4 regions of the Streptosporangium sp. NPDC000509 genome follow, and region 1 is predicted to be linked to each of the others. Evidence: riboswitches for the same ligand, from Rfam matches in the RefSeq annotation. Region 1 holds a riboswitch; each other region holds the start of a gene.

Region 1 (4,509 bases):
TGATCACCGCGTTCCAGAAGGCCTCGTCGGTGATCAGCTCGATGTAGTTGTCGAGGCCGACGAGAGTCTTGTCTCCGGCGAGCTCCCAGTCGTGCAGGGAGACCCAGAGGGTGTAGCCGAGGGGGAAGACGCCGAAGACGGCGAAAAGCAGGAAGTACGGGGATACGAGGAAGTAGGGGGTCGCCCGGAGGTCGAAGCGAGACCACCCACCGCCCTGCTTCGGTCCGCGGCGCCCGCCGGACCGGCGGGGGCCGGGCCGTGGCGGCGCGGCCGGGGAGTCGACGTGCAGTGTCATCGGTCAGAGCCTTTCAGCGGGGGCAGGCGACCGGCCCGGCTGCGGGATCGCCACAGCCGGGCCGATGCGGGGCGGTACGGGGATCAGCCCGCTGCCTTGACGCCGGCCTCAAGGAACTTGGTCCAGGCCTGGTCGTAGGGGACCGAACCCTGGTCCATGCCCTCGAGGACCTTCTCCACCGCGGTCTTGACCTGGGCGTGCTTCTCGCCGAGGAAGACGGGCAGCAGGTCCTTGACCGAGGCACCGAAGATCTGACCGGTCGGCGCGTCGTTGAAGAACGGGTTCTTCAGGTCGGCGACCGCCGGGTCCTGCTGGGCGGGGATGGAGCTCGGGAAGGCCGCAGCCTCCTGGAAGGCCATGACGTGGCCCTCCTTGCCGGTGAGGTAGTTCAGGACCTCGGCGGCCTCCTTGGGGTGCTTGCTCTGCTTGGGAACCGCGAGGTAGGAGCCACCCCAGTTGCCCGCGCCGCCGGGCACGGCCGCGACGTCCCACTTGCCCTTGTTGTCGTCACCGGCCGCACCGGAGACCACGCCGAGCATCCAGGCAGGGCAGCCCATGGTCGCGAAGGCGCCCTTCTTGATCGCGGCGTTCCACGGCGGGGTGAACGAGGCGAGCTTGGCGGTCAGACCGGCCTCGCTGAAGTCCTTCACCGTGTCGAAGGAGGTCTTGATGGCCGGGTTGCTCTCGATGATGAGCTGGTTGTTCTTGTCGAAGTAGGCGACGTTGCCGTTCTTCGGCGCCTCCTGCGACAGGATCACGTTGTAGAGCGTGTTCGGGCCGTCGAGGAACTTGGGATCGGTCTTGCCGGGGTTGGCGGCCTTGAACTTCTCACCGATCGCCTTGAAGGCGTTCCAGTCCGGCCAGAGCTTGCCGACCTCCTCGCGGTCGGTGGGCAGGCCCGCCTTCTCGAACAGGTCCTTGCGGTAGCACATGGTCATGCCACCGATGTCGGTGCCCAGGGCGAAGAGCTTGTTGTCGGCGTTGATGCCGTTGTCCCACTTCGCTGCGGGGAAGTCGGCCTTACGGCTGTCCAGCCCGTACTCGGCGAGGTCGGTGAAGAACTGCGGGCGGGCCTTCATGAGACCCATCGCGCCCTCGTCCAGGGCGATGATGTCGGCCGCGCCGCTGCCCGCCTGCAGGCGCTGGAGCAGCTGCGGGAGGTAGACGTCCTCGAAACGGTCGGTCAGGTTCTGGTACTTGACCTGGATGTTCGGGTTCGCCGCGTTCCACGTCTCCACGGCCTTGTCGTAGCCGAAGTTCTCACCGCCACCGAAGGTGTGCACGGTGATGGTTACCGGCTCGGCCGGGGCGGAGGAACCGCCCTCCGCGGCGGGTGCCGCCGGCTCGCTGGAGCTGCATGACGTGATGGCCAGGGCGGTGGCCGCCATGACCGCGACGGCGGCGAGCTTGCCGTGTCGCTTGTTGTTCAACATTCCGGACCCCTCTCAGGTGGTCGCCCGAACTTCATTGGGAGGCGACATCGCGAACCGGTCCCCGACAAACGCGGTCGTCGCGACGAGATCGTTCCTCAATGTGCTTTTGGGAGCGCTCCCACGAAGAGTGGACGATGGGCAACCAGGACGTCAATATGCCGAAACTCAACCGTTACATCCAGCCGCTTTAGGTGGGACTTTTGGTGTGAAAGGTTGACATACCTCCCACAAGGGTGATTGGGAGCGCTCCCACCTCACGGGCATACCAGTTGGGGCATTTCGTGGCCGTGCGGGGCTCGCGGAGGGGAGAGGGAGGGGCGGGCGGGGTGGAATATGGAATATCGTCAGGGGCACCGCTCGAACGAGCGGTGCCCCTGGGAGTGTGATGACCGGTCCGCGTTCACCGGCGGGGGCCGGGGTGGCCGGAGGTCAGTCCGAGTAGACCGGGTAGCCGTAACCGACGACCTGGGAGACGGGCCTGACGCGCTCCTCGACGACGCCGTTGCCGGTGTTGCCCTCGATCGTGGTGATCGTGCCGTTCCCGTTGTCCTTCTTCACGAAGCCGACGTGGTCGATGCCCTCGATGCTCTTGCCGCCGGCCCAGTCGAAGTAGACGACGGCGCCGGGAGTGGGGACGGTGCCCCAGTGTCCGTTGTTCTTGAACCACTTGGCGTGGGTGACGGTGTAGGCGTCCCAGCCCATCGTGGGGCGGATGCCGGCCGTCTCGCCGACCCAGGAGACGAACATCGCGCACCAGGGGGCGTTGGCGTACTCGTACACGCTCTTGCCGCCGTCGCGGGCCATGGTCTCCTTGGCGCGAGGGCTCGAAACGTACCAGGACTGGAACTTGGTTCCACCGCCCTGGGCGTTCTCGCGGACACCGATCTGCTTGGAGGCGATGTCCAGGATCTGTGCGGCGGAGACCTTGGGAAGGCTCTCGGCGATGACCTGCAGGGAGGTCTTCGCGGCCCCGGCGTCCTGCGCGCGGGTGTCGGCGGGCGGTGCGTTCACGACGCCGTGGCTGTCGGCCAGAGCCGCGCCGGTGGTGCCCGTCGCGAGGACGGCGCAGGCGCCCAGGACGGCGCAGACGGCGCGGGGGGTGGAGGTGAGGCGATGCTTGGTCATGCGGGGGTTCGACTCCTTGCTTCGCTTCCATACCGCCTACCGGGTTAGCTGACGGGTTCGGGCTGGGAAGTGCCCTACGACGCATGAGTGCGTTGATTCACCCCAGGAACGTGGTTCCCCGGTTCCGCAGACTTCGCGGATTCGGCGGCCGTGCTCACCGACGGCGGAAGGTTCCGCCGGGTGGAGCGCGGTCGGGCAATGTGACGGCAATGCACAGATCTGTATAGACCTAGACAATTGCCATGAACAGGACGAACGTACGACAACCCGGCAGACGATTACAAGTGGGACACATTGCTCTGACTTGGTAATACGTCCCAAATGAGGGGGTACGGCGGGGTGCCGCCTGGCGAGGGAGAGAGGAGTCGATCACGTCCCTCCGGCGCCGGGCGCACCTCCCTCCGGGGGTGGAGGGACGTCCGGGATCCCCCACTTTCACGGCGATCCGGGTTTTCCCGACCCGTCCGCGAGGCGTCGGCCAGGGTGTGCTATCGCGCGAGGGGAGACCCTCCGTCGAAGATCGTATAATCACCATTTTTTAGAACAAGTATTCGATGGTAAAAAGTATGCGGATGGTAGGAGTTCTCCCATGGAAGTGCCGGAGAGCGCGCACGGGACCCGGCGGCTCACGACCATGTCCGAGGAGGTTCTCGCGGCCTCCAGATGATCGGGGTCCACGGCCGGCGCCTCCCCGCCCGGCCCGCGACGATGAATCGTCGTGGCCCCGCCGACGCCGGCCCGCCCGACGGACATCCGGTCGTATCCGATCTCGGACGGTGGCGGCGGAGAGGTAAAGACCAGAGAGATCATCTGCAATCTCGCGTGGTCGGTTGTTCACCCGCAGTTCCCTGCTCCTTAAGGCCACCGGGTTAGGTTGTGCCAGTCGTGAACGGGTCATCGCCCGGCGTGGAGGACGGTCGAGACCACGCGCGGGAGCAGGATTCGGCCATCGCCTGGGTGGAATCCCCGCTGCAGATGCTCTGCGCGGTGGAGGCCCACCATGCCGGGCTGCTCGGCGCTCGCAGCCATCTCGTCCCCCGGGCGAAACTCCGCCCGCTGGCCGTGACAGGCCGCGAACTCGGCCGCCTCACCCTGCCGAGAGGGCTTGAGCTCACCCCGGCGCGCCCGGACATGCCCCGGCCGCGCCGGGGGGAGACCTGGGCGGTGGGCGACGCCTTCTCCGGCAAGGTCCAGTTCCGCTGGCTCACCGCGTCCCCCGGCCGGATCGTGATCGTCGACGACGGGCTCGCCACCATCAGGCTCCTGGAACTGCTCACCGGCAGGACGGGAACGCCCCTGCTGAGGGCGAGGGGGAAGACGGGAAGGCTCAGGACCGTCCTCGCCACGGCGGCCGGGCTCAGGCTGCGCGCCGCCGCCCGCGCGGGGCGGTTGTCGATCTTCACCGCGCTGCCGGTGCCCTCCGACCTGGCGAAGGCCGTACGTGCCAGGGGAGTCGAGCTGGTCACCCACGACTTCGCCTGGTTGCGATCCCAGCCGCTGCGAAGGCCCCGCCCCGCCGAGCGCACCGTCGTCCTCGGCACCTCGCTGGTCCGCAACGGCCTGATCCACCGCGAACGCTACTTCGGCTGGCTGGCCGGGCTCGGATCGGCCGAGCCGGTGGCCTACTTCCCGCACCGCCGCGAGGACCCCGGCGAC
Region 2 (4,509 bases), on a different contig from region 1:
TTGCCGACCGTCTGGCCGCCCCTGCTGAGCATGAGGAACTCGTAGGCCATGTAGATCGACGCGCTGACCAACGCGATGAGGAGCCCGGCGAGGAAGGTCCCGCTCCCCTCCGTGATCGACGTGCCGTCGAAGGTGGGGGCGGTCACCAGCATCGCGGTCAGCACCAGGCTGATGATGACCCCCGGGATCGCCAGGATGATCCCGTCGACCAACCTCGCCAGCAGACGCTGCCACCACTCCGCGAGCGGGGCGGGCGCTCCGGGAGGACCGCCGTACGGCTGGCCGTAGCCCTGCTGCCCGTACCCGGGCTGCTGGCCGTAGCCCTGCTGCCCGTAGTCGGGCTGCTGGCCGTAACCCTGCTGGCCGTACTGCTGCCCGTAGTCCGGCTGCTGACCGTAGCCGGGCTGCTGGGCCCCCTGCTGGCCGTAGCCCGACTGCTGGCCGTAACCCTGCTGGCCGTAACCGGGCTGGGACTGCTGGCCGTAGCCCGACTGCTCGTGGGACGCCTGCTGGCCGTAGCCGGGCTGCTGCTGCCCGTACGACCCCGTCCCGCCCTGCTGGCCGTACCCGCCGGTCCCGCCCTGCTGGCCGTAGCCGGGCTGCTGGCCGTAACCCTGCTGCTGGGACTGCTGGCCGTAGCCGGGCTGCTGCTGCTGCCCGTACGACCCCGTCCCGCCCTGCTGGCCGTAGCCCTGCTGCTGGGACTGCTGCCCGTAGTCGGACTGCTGGCCGTAACCCTGCTGACCGTAACCGGGCTGCTGGCCGTAGCCCTGCTGCCCGTAACCCTGACCGTAGCCGGGCTGGCTCTGTCCTGGGCCGGTGTTCGGCTGTGAGGCCTCCGACCGATATCCCATAACCGTTACGTCGGGATCGAGTTCGCCAGCGGCTCGACCCGCGTTGTGCTGTCCGTAATCCGGGTGTCCCGACGGTGTGCGATCGCGGTCGGGATCATCCTGTGGATACGGCGGCTGTCCGGTGCTCACCGCGTCACCTCACTTAGACTGCGCATGTGGCAAATGTCAGACGCACATGCTTGCTGCTGCACAAGGTATCGACATAGGTATCGACAGTCACCTTTCCGATCAGTCAGCTCCAAAGTCATCACAGTCGGGCTCACGTGTCAGGTGGAGCAACATCCGGGTGTTTCCCAAGGTGTTGGGCTTGACGTGCTCCAGATCGAGAAACTCCGCCACGCCCTCGTCGTAGGAGGCGAGAAGCTCCGCGTAGACCGCGGGGGCGACGGGCGTGCCCTGGATCTCGCGGAAACCGTGCCTGGCGAAGAAGTCGACCTCGAAGGTGAGACAGAAGACCCGGCGCAGGCCCAGCTCCGCGGCCGTGCGAATGAGGGCGGAGACGATCCGGTGGCCGATTCCCATCCCGCGACGGGTCGGATCGACGGCCACGGTGCGGATCTCGGCCAGATCCTCCCAGAGGACGTGGAGAGCCCCGCAGCCGATGACCGCCCCCTCCTTGTCGGTGGCGACCCAGAACTCCTGAACGTCCTCGTACAGGGTGACGGTGGCCTTCTCCAGCAGGCGGGGGCCGACGCCGCCGTAGGTGTCGACGAGCCGCCTGATCGCGCGGACGTCCGGGGTCCGGGCACGACGGACCGAGACCTCGGCGACCCCTGGGGCCCCTGTGGCCTTGACGATCTCCGCGACCTCGGCCGCCTCGGGCAGGGGCGGGTCAGGCTCCGCCCCCTCGGGTCCCGCGCGTCGCTCCCCGCCGCCCGGGGTGCGCACGACCGGCACGGGAGAATGCTCAGCAAGCTGCTCCATGACCGTTCAGCGTACGTCCTCACCGGTCTTCAATTACGGCTCCTCCTTAACTCGCGGCACACCCCCCTCACATGACCGCCGGTAATCGCTTTACCACACTGGGCGCGCGGCATCTCACGTGTGCCACAACTCACCTTTGGTACGGTCCCGGACCTGGGAAGACCTTCCCCACACCCCCGCCGGGGAGGTAAAGGCAGCGTAATGGCCATGTTGATCATATTGACATGTGATCTTTCCGTGACACTTCAGTTGCGGAACCTCCACTGAATTCGCAGTTCTGGTTGAGCAGGAACCACGGGTGCACTAATCTCCGTGCTCGATGTCAGAGACGTAAAAGCCTGACCCGCCGAATCCCTCACCACGGGGAACCGGGGACCCACCACGTCCTTGGGGGTGAATCCGAGTGCCAACGGCGCACTCGGTAGGGCTGCCTCCGGCCCGAACCCGTCAGCTAACCCGGTAGGCGGCCGAGGAGAGGAGCCCGTTGGTGAAGCGCGAGCGCGACCGCGGAGGAAAGAACGCGGGCGACGACGCCCGCCGTCGAGAACGCGCGCCGCGCGGGCTGCGCCGCCGCATGGCGGTGATCGGCCTGGCATTCGCCACCCTCACTCTCGGCACACCGACGGTCGCGGCCACCGCCGACCCCGAACCCAGCCTCCAGCAGCTGGCCAAGCAGGCCGAGAAACTGCACGAGGAGATCGGCGTCCTCGCCGAGCGGTACAACGGCGAGCGGGTCAAGCTCAGGCAGGCCCAGCGGGCCGCGGAGAGCGCCGAGAAGATCCTCGCGTCGAGCGAGTCGGAGCTGGCCTCCCGTCGCACCAAGGCCACCCTCCTGGCGCAGAGCACCTACATGTCGGGCGGCCTGAACTCCGGACTCGCCTTCACACAGGCGACGGACCCCGACACCTTCCTCGATCAGGCCACCACCAACTACGCGCTCCAGCAGCAGCAGAGCGAGGAGGTCGCCCAGGTCGCCCGGGCGATCGAGACCGCCGAGCGGGCGAAGGCCGGCGCCAAGGCGAGGACGGCGGAGGTCAAGAAGCTCCTGGTGGAGATCGACGGCAATCGGACCAAGATCGAGCGTCTGGTCGCGCGGGTCGAGAGCGACCTGTTCAGCGAGGTGCGTGCCAGGGCCGTCGGCAACAGGGGCGCCCGGGTGAAGACCAACGTGCCCATCGTGGGCAGCGGCAAGGCCGCGGAGGCGACCCGCTGGGCGCTCACCCAGCAGCTCAAGCCGTACGTCTGGGGCGCCGAGGGTCCCAACTCCTTCGACTGCTCCGGGCTGGTCATGTGGGCCTACCAGAAGGTCGGCATCAGCCTGCCGCACTACACCGGCGACCAGTGGACCGCCGGCACCCACGTCTCCAGGAAAGAGCTACGCCCCGGAGACCTGGTCTTCTTCTACAGCGACCTGCACCATGTCGGGATCTACATCGGCGCGGGCCTGATGGTCCACGCGCCCCGGACGGGTGACGTCGTCCACATCACCACGATCGACAACCGGCCCTTCGTCGGAGGCGTCCGCATCGCCGCCTGAGCGTGCCCCACCCCGCCCCACCCTGTCCTGCCCGCACGCGTGCCCGGCCCGACCTGCCGGGCACGCGTGCGGTGCCGTGTCAGATCAGGCGACGGCGTGCGGCCCAGGCGACGGCCTCGATCGCCGTGGCGACACCGATGCGGTCGCAGATGCCTCTCAGCCTGCGCCTGACGGTCCGCCCGCTGATGTCGAGGCGACGCCCCACCCGATCGACCGTGACACCCTTGGCGAGCTCAGCCAGCAGCACGAGGTCGTCATCGCTGAGACCGATATCGCTCATGCCCAGGGGGCTGTCGCCATGGCGTGAATCCACTTCTGGATATGCCATCAAGAGTCACTCCCCCCACTCTGGAAACCGGGTGCGAGACGCCGGAAATGAATACCGTCCGCCAGGAACGGTAAACGCCTTGTTCAAAGGTCGTCAAGTTCCGCTCTTCATAGCGCGCGTCCAGTATTGACATAGTAGGCGCTACATGAAGTACTCATGATATGTCAGTGCCTTTGCGGCTATGTCATGACCCATCCCGAGCACGAGCCGGCAGGCACCCCTGGCTGCGGTGATCGAAGTCCTGGCAGAACAAGGTTTCGCGGGAGCCCTCGCCCCGCCGGGCGCGCCGGAGCGGGTCCTCCGGAGATCCGGACTGCCCGCATTTCTCGGTAAAAACCGATCTCTTCCCGATAGTCTTCGGCGGCCATCACCATCCGCCACCTTGACGGCACGCCGCGAAAAAGACAGAAATATAGGGGTCGAGGAAGCAGCTTCGCGGCATTCGTGAAGTATCACGCGGTGACGATGGGACGCGAAAGCGATATTGGACGTGCTGGAAATGGATTTCTGATCCGCACGGAAAGGCGTCCGGCATTATGGGGGACCATGGGCGCGACGACCGTTTCCAGCCCTCCACTCTCGTTTCGTTCGTTTCGTCCGTTTCGTCGACGGCCCCGCGGCACTCACGGCGGTCTCACCACGCCACCACATGAAAACGGCGCCGGCCCCGGGCGGTGCCCGGGGCCGACGCCATCGCGAAATCCCTGCGTGCCGCCCTTCGCCGTGCTCAGGCGGTCGGCTTCACCAGCGGGAACAGGATGGTCTCGCGAATGTTCTTGCCGGTGAAGGCCATGATGAGACGGTCGATCCCGAGCCCCATGCCACCGGTGGGCGGCATCGCATATTCCAGGGCCGTGAGGAAATCC
Region 3 (4,509 bases), on a different contig from region 1:
CGTAACTCGTGCGAGATATATCCGCTTATGACAACTTTTCAGCTTGAGGTAAAAGCCACAACTGTGTCCAGCATTTACGTATAATGGCCGGAAGCAGACAAGAGGTATGGGGGCTACCGGATGGCTGTGCGTTTTCATGTTCTCAGGCACGTTGAAATCACCGTGGACAGGCACATGGTCGGCTTGGGGCGCCGCCGGTGCGAGCGGTTCACGTTCATGTCGCCGCGCGTCCAGGAAGGGCACGCCACAGGGCGGCCGCGCGCGATCAATCGGGAGGATCGCCGCGCGAAGGGCGGTCACATCCCGCTCGTACGGACCTTGACCGGGAGCACAGGGCGGGATCCGGCCCTCGGCTGAAGCGGCCGCGCTCGCCGTAGTGGTGTGACCTGAGCCGCGCCGGAGCGCGCCCGCGATGGTCTCCCCAGGACCGTACGCGCTGTCAGGGGGCTCGCAGCGGGTCCCGTCCCGTCGCCCATGGGGCGAAGGCGGTTCACGACCCTCTTTCGGGTCCCCTTTCCGGGCCTTCCCATCGGGTGCGAGACCGGTGAGATCCGCGATTCACGTTTCCGGCCGAGCCACCGGCCACCCGTTCCGAGCGCGGCGGCACAGTTCCGCCCTGATCGAGGTGGCGCTTCGTCGAGACGTCGTACGCGCCTGTCATCGACCGACACCTCACGTTCCCGATCCGTGCGCGACCGTCGTTCCGTGACGGCATGCACGGCGGAGAAGACGACATTCCCATGAAGAGGCTGACGTCCCTTTCCCACCCGCGAAGGAAAACACATGTCGCCTAACACCCTCCCGGAGGGCGAGGTACAGTTCCACGTTCTCGGGGATCTGGCGGTTACCGTGAACGGCGTCGAAGTGCCGATGCCGGCCCAGAAACCGCGAAAGTTGTTGAGCATACTGCTCAGCAGAGCGGGGCAGTCGGTGCCCGTCGGGATCCTGTCGGATATTTTGTGGACCGAACAACCCAAGAATCCGCGGAAGGCGATGCAGGTCTACGTGTTCCGCCTCCGGCATGTTCTCGGCCACGACCGGATCCAGCAGCGGGGTGAGGGCTATGCGCTGGTCACGCATCCCGACGAACTCGATGTCCACAGGTTCGAGGCGCTCGCCAAACAGGCGCTGAACGCCATGCTCTCCTCCGACATAAAGGATCTGGCGCGCTGTTCGGCGGAGGCGCTCGACATGTGGCGCGGCAGGCCGTACGCGGACCTGGCGGAGAGCGCCGTCGCGGACCACGAGGTCAGCCGGCTGGAGGAACTGCGAACCTCACTGCTGGAGCTTCGCATCGGCGCGGACATCGGCCTCGGGAACCACTTCGAGACCATACCCGAGCTGCGCGGCCTGATCATGCGTTTCCCGTTCCACGAACGGTTCCGCACCCTGCTGATGCTCGCCCTCTACCGGACCGGTCGCCAAGGGGAGGCGCTGGAGGTGTTCCAGGAGACCATCGTGCTGCTCGACCGGGAGCTGGGAATCCTGCCGGGTCAGGAAATGAGCACGATGCACACGCGAATTCTGCAGTCCGACCCGTTCCTGATGTCCGTCGACGCCGTACTGGAATGTCTGGGAGAGGTCGGCCTGAAGGCCGCGCATCGGTGAACCAGGGGCCGGTGCCGTTGACGAGGGGTGCGGAGGGCTGGACGCGCCGCGATCCGGCGCGGTGCGCCGACCTGGCCGTCGCGCCCCGGTTCCGCAGACCTTCGGTGTGCCTTCGGGCGACGGGACACCTACCCCGGCGATAGTTGTGCCTCGTCCCTCGCCCCGTATCGTCCCCACCAGTGATCCCGACGGTGTGAGGAAGGATCGGCATGAGCGACGACGCGGTGCGACGCGTTTTCCGGACGGTCGACTCGTTCGACCCCGACGAGTTCGTGCGGTTGCTGGCCGAGGACGCCACGTTGGTGTTCGGCAACGCCGAGCCGATGGCGGGACGCGAGGCCATCGCCGCCGGGTTGCGGGACTTCTTCTCCACCATCGGCGGCCTGCGGCACAGGATCGTGCGGAACTGGCAGGTGGACGCCGACATCATCGCCGAGACCGAGGTGACCTACCGGCGGCTCGACGGCACGGACGTCGGCGTCGTGGCCGTATCGATCTGGCGCACCCGCGACGACGGCCTGATCTCTGACTACCGCATATTCGTCGACCTCGCCCCCCTCCAGGCGGGCGGGGGCGCCGTCGAGCCCGCGTCCACGGGCGCGGCGCCCACCTTCGCCCACGGGGGCGCCCAGGGGTGAGCCGCCGCTCACGCGACCGGACGCCCCCCGGAGATCAGTACATCGAGATGTGCGGATGGTCGAAGTGGTTGGCCGTGATGCCGCCTCGGTTCGACATGAACCTCCAGCCGGAGCCGTGGTTGATGCGCTGGCGCCAGATCACGTACTTCACGCCGAGTTTGGCCTTGTTCTTGATGGCCCAGGCGGCGATCTCGTCGCCGAGCGCGAGGTTGGCGGCCGTGGGCATCGCGCCACCGGCGCTCATCATGAAGTCGCAGGCACGGCCCAGAGGATGCTCGCCGCCGTCGTTGACGGCCCGGTAGCAGCCGACCGAGTACGGCAGGTTGAAGCGCCTCATGACGGCGTCGCGCATGATCCGGGTGCGGTCGGTGATGTTGTCGGCGCCGGTGGGCAGCTGCGGCGCCCAGCTGCCGTCGGCGCGACGGCCGGAACCGGTGGGGGCGAGCCGGTCGAGCTTGTTCTTCATGTCGCGGATCAGCTTCTCGGCCTTCTCGCGCTGCGCCTGCACCTCCTTGGCCTCGTCGCCGATCTCATCGGTGAGCGTGGCGGCCGTCTCGGCCGCCCGCTTCCTGCGTTCGATGCTGTTGACGAAGCCCTCCAGGTGGGCGGCCTGCTGGGCGGTGAGCTGCTCCATCACCGCGGCGGCGCCCATGTCGCCGGAGAACATCAGCGCGGGCAGCCCTCCGCCGCTGCTCTGGTAGCGCAACTGGACGATGGAGTCGACCTCCCGCTTGGCCTCGACGTAGGTCTTCTCGGCCTTTTCCAGGTTCTGCTTGGCGACGATCTCGGCCTTCTGCGCCATCTTGAGCGACTCGCGGGTGGCCGCGTAGGTCTCGATCAGCTTGTCGACCTGCTTGCCGAGCTTGGCCAGCTCGGCGCGGAGCTTGGCCTCGGTGGGCTTGGGGTCCGCGCTTCCGGCGGTGGGGGCGCCGATGGTGAACACGACGATCGAGCTCAGGCAGAGGGCCAGAGACGCACGCCGACGGAACGTGGGGGACGGGGCCGCCACGCACTCTCCTCTCCTTACGCCTACCGGGTTAGCTGACGGGTTCGGGCTGGAGGAAGCCCTTCCACCGAAGTGGTTTCACCCCAGGTGCGGTGGTTCCCCGGCTCCCGGGCAAGGTGCCCGGGATTAGGCAAATCAGCGTTTACAGCCGATGTGGGAAGGATAGTAGTGGTAAACAGCAGGTCATGCGACCTCAAGACGAGACCAAGCGGTAATCAGTTCGTGACAACAGAGCGCAGCAGTTGTGCTGTCGCCTCGGGCGACACGTCGTTCACGAAGGCGCCCATCGCCGACTCCGACCCGGCGAGGTATTTCAGCTTGTCCGGCGCGCGGCGGATGCTGAACAGCTCCATGTGCGCGTACGACAGATCGCGGCCGGTGGAGACCGGTGCCTGGTGCCAGGCCGCGACGTACGGCATGGGCACGCCGAAGATCCCGTCGAGGCGGCGGAGCACGTCGGTGTAGAGGGGGCCGAACGCCGCGCGTTCCCCGGCGTCCAGCGCGACCAGGTCGGGGACCCTGCGGTGCGGGTAGAGGTGGACCTCCACGGGCCAGCGCGCCGCGGCGGGGACGAAGGCCGTCCAGTGCTCGTTCGAGCCCACCACCCGGATCTCGGCCGCACGCTCCGCGGCCAGGACGTCGGCGAACAGGTTGCCGCCCGTCCGCCCCCTGTGGCGCTCGGCCGCCCCGAGGGTGAGCCTGGTGCGCGGGGTCACGTAGGGGTACGCGTAGATCTGGCCGTGCGGGTGGGCCAGGGTGATGCCGATCTCCGCCCCCCGGTTCTCGAAGCAGAAGACCTGCTCCACGCCGGGTGTCGCCGACAGCTCCGCCGTACGGTCGAGCCAGGCCTCCATGACCAGTTCGACCCGCTCGGGGGAGAGTCGCGAGAACGCGGAGTCGTGCTCGGAGGTGAAGCAGACCACCTCGCACCTGCCGACCCCCGGACGGACCTCGCTCAGCCCTCCGATCGGCCGGTGGTCGCCCGGCTGGGCGGAGAACGAGGGGAACCGGTTCTCGAAGACCACCACCTCGTAGTCGGAGGAGGGGACCTCGGTGAGATTGCCCGGAGTCGAGGGACAGAGCGGGCACTCGTTGGCGGGGGGCAGGAAGGTGCGGCCCTGGCGGTGCCCGGCCACCGCGATCCACTCCTCGGTGAGCGGGTCGTAGCGCAGCTCGGAGGCGGCGGGACGGGGCGGCAGGTCGCGCCGGTCGGGTGCCGTGCGGTCGGCGTCGTCGCGCCGGTCGAAGTAGAAAAGC
Region 4 (4,509 bases), on a different contig from region 1:
TGTTCACCGCCCTCGCGGGCGAGGTCGCCACCAAGCTCGACGTCGAGGTGCGCGGTGAGATCGCCTCCCACGACGTCCGCGTGCTGGAGCTGGCCGCGCTCAAGGGCGTCTTCACCGACGTGGTCGAGGACTCGGTCACCTACGTCAACGCCCCGCTGCTGGCCAAGGACCGGGGGGTGTCGGTCGAGCTGGTCACCAGCTCCGAGAGCCCCGACTGGCGCAACGTCGTGACGGTCCGCGGCGTCCTCGCCGACGGCCGCACGGTCTCGGTCTCCGGCACCCTGTCCGGGCCGAGGCAGATCACGAAGATCGTCGAGGTCAACGGCTACCAGATGGAGATCGAGCCCACCGACCACCTGTCGTTCTTCACCTACACCGACCGTCCCGGCATCGTCGGCGTGGTCGGCCGTATCCTCGGCGACCACTCGATCAACATCGCCTCGATGCAGGTGGCCCGGGACGCCAAGGGCGGTAAGGCGCTGATCGCCCTCACCGTCGACACCGCGATCCCGGCCGAGGTGATCGACCAGATCGGCGCGGAGATCGGCGCCGACAGCGGCCGCTCGGCCGACCTGGCCGACTAGCCCCGTTTCCCGCGCGTGCCGCGTCGTCGCGGGTCGGTGGCCCTTCCCGATCCAGGACGACATGCGATCACCCAGGACCGATCGGGGGACGTACGGGAAACACGACCGTGGTCCACCGATGTGGCCGCCGCCCCGATGACCGGGGCGGCGGCCACATCTCGTCTCAGCATGTGAGAAGTGTGTACGCCGGGCGAGACGGTGTTTTCGTGAGCAGGTAACCTGGAATGAAATGCGCCAGGTTCTCGTAATTCCTACCTGCCGCGGCGAGGCCTGACAGGGGCAGGCCGGCGACTCGCCGCGGTGTCGTGGCGCTTGCCGGCTCCAAGCCCCCGTCGCCGGTCCGTGATCCGGACCCTCGACATCAGGCCTGGTCGGAGTCCCGACCGGAGACTTGACCACCTTCCTTGCTCGCGTGCGACCGAGACGAGATTCGCCATGTACGACATGTATCCCTGGAACCGTCCCGAAGAGACAGAGGACGAGGCCACCGACGCGCTCCAGACCGCTCTGGACCGCAGGGACAACGGTGGTGCCCCCACCCGCTGAACCCGTTCTCGCCGCCACCGGGGCCTCCACGGCCTCCCGGCGGCGATCCGCCGGCGTGTCTCATCCGCCGGGCACGACTTCGGTCGCGAGCTCGACCCGCTTGGCGAGCTGGACCCCCTGCGGGTCGGGGCGGACCGCGCCGGAGAAGGCGGCGCGGCGCCAGGAGCTGAGCTTCTCCTCCTTGACGACGTCGCCGCTCTGCGGGGCGTGAACCATGTAGCCGGGCTTTGTGATCATGCCGACGTGGCCGAGACCGCTGAAGAAGACCAGGTCACCGGGTCTGAGATCCTTCCAGGCGATCTTCTTGGAGAAGGCGGCGTACTGGTCGTAGGTGACGCGGGGGAGTTTGATCCCGGCGGCGCCGTAGGCGCGGAGCATCAGGCCGGAGCAGTCGAAGCCGCCGTTGCCGGTGCCGCCCCAGACGTAGGGCGTTCCGCGCTTGGACATGGCCCACTGCACGGCCTTCTGCCAGGCGGGCCTGACGTCCATCGCCTTCAGCGTTTCCTTCAGTGTGGGGGTTTTGAGCGCCGCGGGCCCGGGGGCGGGGGGCGGGGAGGCGGCCAGGGCGGCGGTCGAGGTCGCGCACACCGCGGCGCCGGCGAGGATCAGGGAGGCGGAGATGGACAGGACACGGGGGAGAACTGTGCCGGACAGGATGATTCCTTCCATAAGGCCGGCCGGGTGAGCTGTCGGGCTCGGGCGTGGAGGCCGCCCTACGGCGCGAGAACGCGCTGATTCGCCCCAAGGGATCCGCCTGATGACGACCGGGAACGCGCTCCGGGGGAGGAGCGGTGTTCCCGGGGTGCGGTAGATCCCGTAAAGAGTGGTTCCCCGGCTCCGTGCGGGCCCGGTAAGGGGATGGCCCGTACGGATTAGGCAGTGATGTGAATGGGAGGACCATAACGAAACCTCTCGAAACGGTCAATACACAGCAAAAAAGGACAAAACGATCAGAGGGTCTGTCGTGCGAACACGTCCGCAGAATGAGACCGGTGTTCAATCGCCGAGACGGACCGGTAAGGTGCCTGCATGGATTCGCGTAACATTCGCCTGGCGGTCATCCCCGGGGACGGAATCGGAGTCGAGGTCGTCGCCGAAGGGCTGAAGGTCCTCGAAGCGGTCGGCACTAAGGTGGAGACCACCACCTACGACCTCGGCGCCAAGCGCTACCACGAAACCGGCGAGACCCTGCCGGACCCGGTCCTCGACGAACTGCGCGGATACGACGCGATCCTGCTCGGCGCGGTCGGCGACCCCAGCGTGCCCCCGGGCATCCTGGAGCGCGACCTGCTGCTCAAGCTCCGCTTCCAGCTCGACCACTACGTGAACCTGCGCCCGGTCAAGCTCTTCCCCGGCGTCGAGACGCCGCTGGGCGGATCCCGCCCCGAGGACATCGACATGATCGTCATCCGCGAGGGCACCGAGGGTCCGTACGCCGGAGCGGGTGGCGTCATGCGCAGGGGCACGCCGCACGAGATCGCCACCCAGGAGTCGCTGAACACCGCCTACGGCGTCGAGCGCGTCGTGCGTTACGCCTTCGACAAGGCGCTCGGCCGCCCCCGCAAAAAGCTGACGCTGGTCCACAAGACCAACGTGCTCACCTACGCCGGCGACCTCTGGGCCCGCACCTTCGACCGCGTCGGCCTGGAATATCCCGAGGTCCAGACCGACTACTGCCACGTCGACGCGGCCTCGATGTTCTTCGTCAGCCAGCCGGAGCGCTTCGACGTGATCGTCACCGACAACCTCTTCGGTGACATCCTCACCGACATCGGCGCGGCGATCGCCGGCGGCATCGGCCTGGCGGCGAGCGGCAACGTCAACCCCGACCGCACCGCGCCGAGCATGTTCGAGCCGGTTCACGGCAGCGCCCCCGACATCGCGGGCCAGGGCAAGGCCGACCCGACCGCCACGATCCTGTCGGTCGCCATGCTCCTCGACCACCTCGGCATGACCGCCGAGGCCACCAGGGTCGAGCAGGCCGTCGCCGACGACCTGGTCGAGCGGACGGCCGGCCGGGCCGGCCGGACCACCCGCGAGATCGGCGACGACATCACCGCCCGAGTAGCCGGCTGAGGAAGCCGCCTCCCTCGACCCCGACGCGCCTGGCGGCTCACCTGAGCCGCCAGGCGCGTTTTTGTTTCTCCAGCACTGCCGGTTTTCGGCATGGATGGAGTAGTTTCCCGTTACCCGGTCCGACGCAGAATGGACCCAAGGGTAAGCCAGACCTCAAGAGAAGGATCCGTGCGATGACCACCGCTCAGAAGCTCAGCTTCGACGTGCAGCTCTCCGACCACGCTCGCACCGCGGCAGAGCGCGAGCAGGTAATGGCGAGCCCCGGGTTCGGTCAGGTCTTCACCGACCACATGATCTCGATCGACTACACCGAGGGGGAGGGCTGGCACGACGCCAGGCTCATGCCGTACGGCCCGCTCAGCCTCGACCCCGCGACGTCGGTCTTCCACTACGCGCAGGAGCTTTTCGAAGGGCTCAAGGCCTACCGCCAGGAGAACGGCGCGATCGTGACCTTCCGGCCGGAGGCGAACGCCGCCCGCTTCAACAGCTCCGCGCTGCGGATGGCCATGCCCGAACTGCCCGAGGAGACGTTCGTCGAGTCGCTGGAGCTGCTCGTCCAGACCGACCGCGAGTGGGTCCCGACCACGCCGGGGCACAGCCTCTATCTGCGCCCCTTCATGATCGCCACGCAGCCGGCGCTCGGTGTCAACTACCCGTCCAGGAGCTACAAGTACATGGTCATCGCCTCTCCGGCGGCGGCCTACTTCGGAGGCGGGCAGGCCGTGACGGTCTGGCTCTCCACCGAGTACACCCGCGCGGCCCCCGGCGGCACCGGCTTCGCCAAGTGCGGCGGCAACTACGCGGCGGCCTTCGTCGCCCAGCGCCAGGCCGTCGAGCAGGGCTGTGACCAGGTGGTCTGGCTGGATGCGGGCGAGCACCGCTACGTCGAGGAGATGGGCGGGATGAACCTGTTCTTCGTCTACGGAGACCGCCTGCTCACCCCGGCGCTCACCGGCACCCTCCTGCCCGGCATCACCCGTGACTCGATCCTCTCCCTCGCCTCCGACCTCGGCCTCCAGGCCGAGGAGGGGCGCCTGTCGGTCGAGGAGTGGCAGCAGGGCTGCGAGACGGGCGAGCTCACCGAGGTCTTCGCCTGCGGCACCGCCGCGGTCGTCACCCCGGTCGGCTCGGTCAAGGGCGCCGACCGCGCCTGGACGATCGGCGACGGCACCCAGGGGCCCGTCACCTCGAAGATCCGCGAGGAGCTCGTGGGGATCCAGTACGGGACCCGTCCCGACCCGCACAGCTGGGTCCACAAGATCTGCTGAGCACCTTCCGCCGACGTCGAAGGCGACGGAGCGCA

Evidence for each region. Region 1 has a riboswitch for cyclic di-AMP ahead of ACFY3D_RS23770 (CHAP domain-containing protein). Riboswitches for the same ligand answer to the same signal wherever they lie in the genome.
Region 2: another riboswitch for cyclic di-AMP. It lies ahead of ACFY3D_RS11300 (NlpC/P60 family protein); the one in region 1 lies ahead of ACFY3D_RS23770 (CHAP domain-containing protein).
Region 3: another riboswitch for cyclic di-AMP. It lies ahead of ACFY3D_RS28650 (hypothetical protein); the one in region 1 lies ahead of ACFY3D_RS23770 (CHAP domain-containing protein).
Region 4: another riboswitch for cyclic di-AMP. It lies ahead of ACFY3D_RS13465 (C40 family peptidase); the one in region 1 lies ahead of ACFY3D_RS23770 (CHAP domain-containing protein).

The regions. Positions count from the first base shown of each region.
Region 1 covers NZ_JBIAYX010000013.1:35,437-39,945, forward strand. The annotation lists gene ACFY3D_RS23760 (sugar ABC transporter permease) at 1-295, opposite strand, end outside; gene ACFY3D_RS23765 (extracellular solute-binding protein) at 379-1,728, opposite strand; gene ACFY3D_RS23770 (CHAP domain-containing protein) at 2,158-2,853, opposite strand; cyclic di-AMP (ydaO/yuaA leader) riboswitch at 2,872-3,010, opposite strand; gene ACFY3D_RS23775 (hypothetical protein) at 3,739-4,509, shown strand, end outside.
Region 2 covers NZ_JBIAYX010000005.1:121,564-126,072, reverse strand. The annotation lists gene ACFY3D_RS11310 (RDD family protein) at 1-854, opposite strand, end outside; gene ACFY3D_RS11305 (amino-acid N-acetyltransferase) at 1,083-1,652, opposite strand; cyclic di-AMP (ydaO/yuaA leader) riboswitch at 2,113-2,260, shown strand; gene ACFY3D_RS11300 (NlpC/P60 family protein) at 2,266-3,315, shown strand; gene ACFY3D_RS11295 (LuxR C-terminal-related transcriptional regulator) at 3,395-3,595, opposite strand; gene lysX (bifunctional lysylphosphatidylglycerol synthetase/lysine--tRNA ligase LysX) at 4,371-4,509, opposite strand, start outside.
Region 3 covers NZ_JBIAYX010000016.1:261,634-266,142, forward strand. The annotation lists gene ACFY3D_RS28640 (AfsR/SARP family transcriptional regulator) at 895-1,608, shown strand; gene ACFY3D_RS28645 (nuclear transport factor 2 family protein) at 1,818-2,246, shown strand; gene ACFY3D_RS28650 (hypothetical protein) at 2,281-3,255, opposite strand; cyclic di-AMP (ydaO/yuaA leader) riboswitch at 3,259-3,395, opposite strand; gene galT (galactose-1-phosphate uridylyltransferase) at 3,468-4,509, opposite strand, start outside.
Region 4 covers NZ_JBIAYX010000006.1:192,900-197,408, forward strand. The annotation lists gene serA (phosphoglycerate dehydrogenase) at 1-584, shown strand, start outside; gene ACFY3D_RS13465 (C40 family peptidase) at 1,191-1,799, opposite strand; cyclic di-AMP (ydaO/yuaA leader) riboswitch at 1,787-2,004, opposite strand; gene ACFY3D_RS13470 (3-isopropylmalate dehydrogenase) at 2,160-3,206, shown strand; gene ACFY3D_RS13475 (branched-chain amino acid aminotransferase) at 3,380-4,474, shown strand.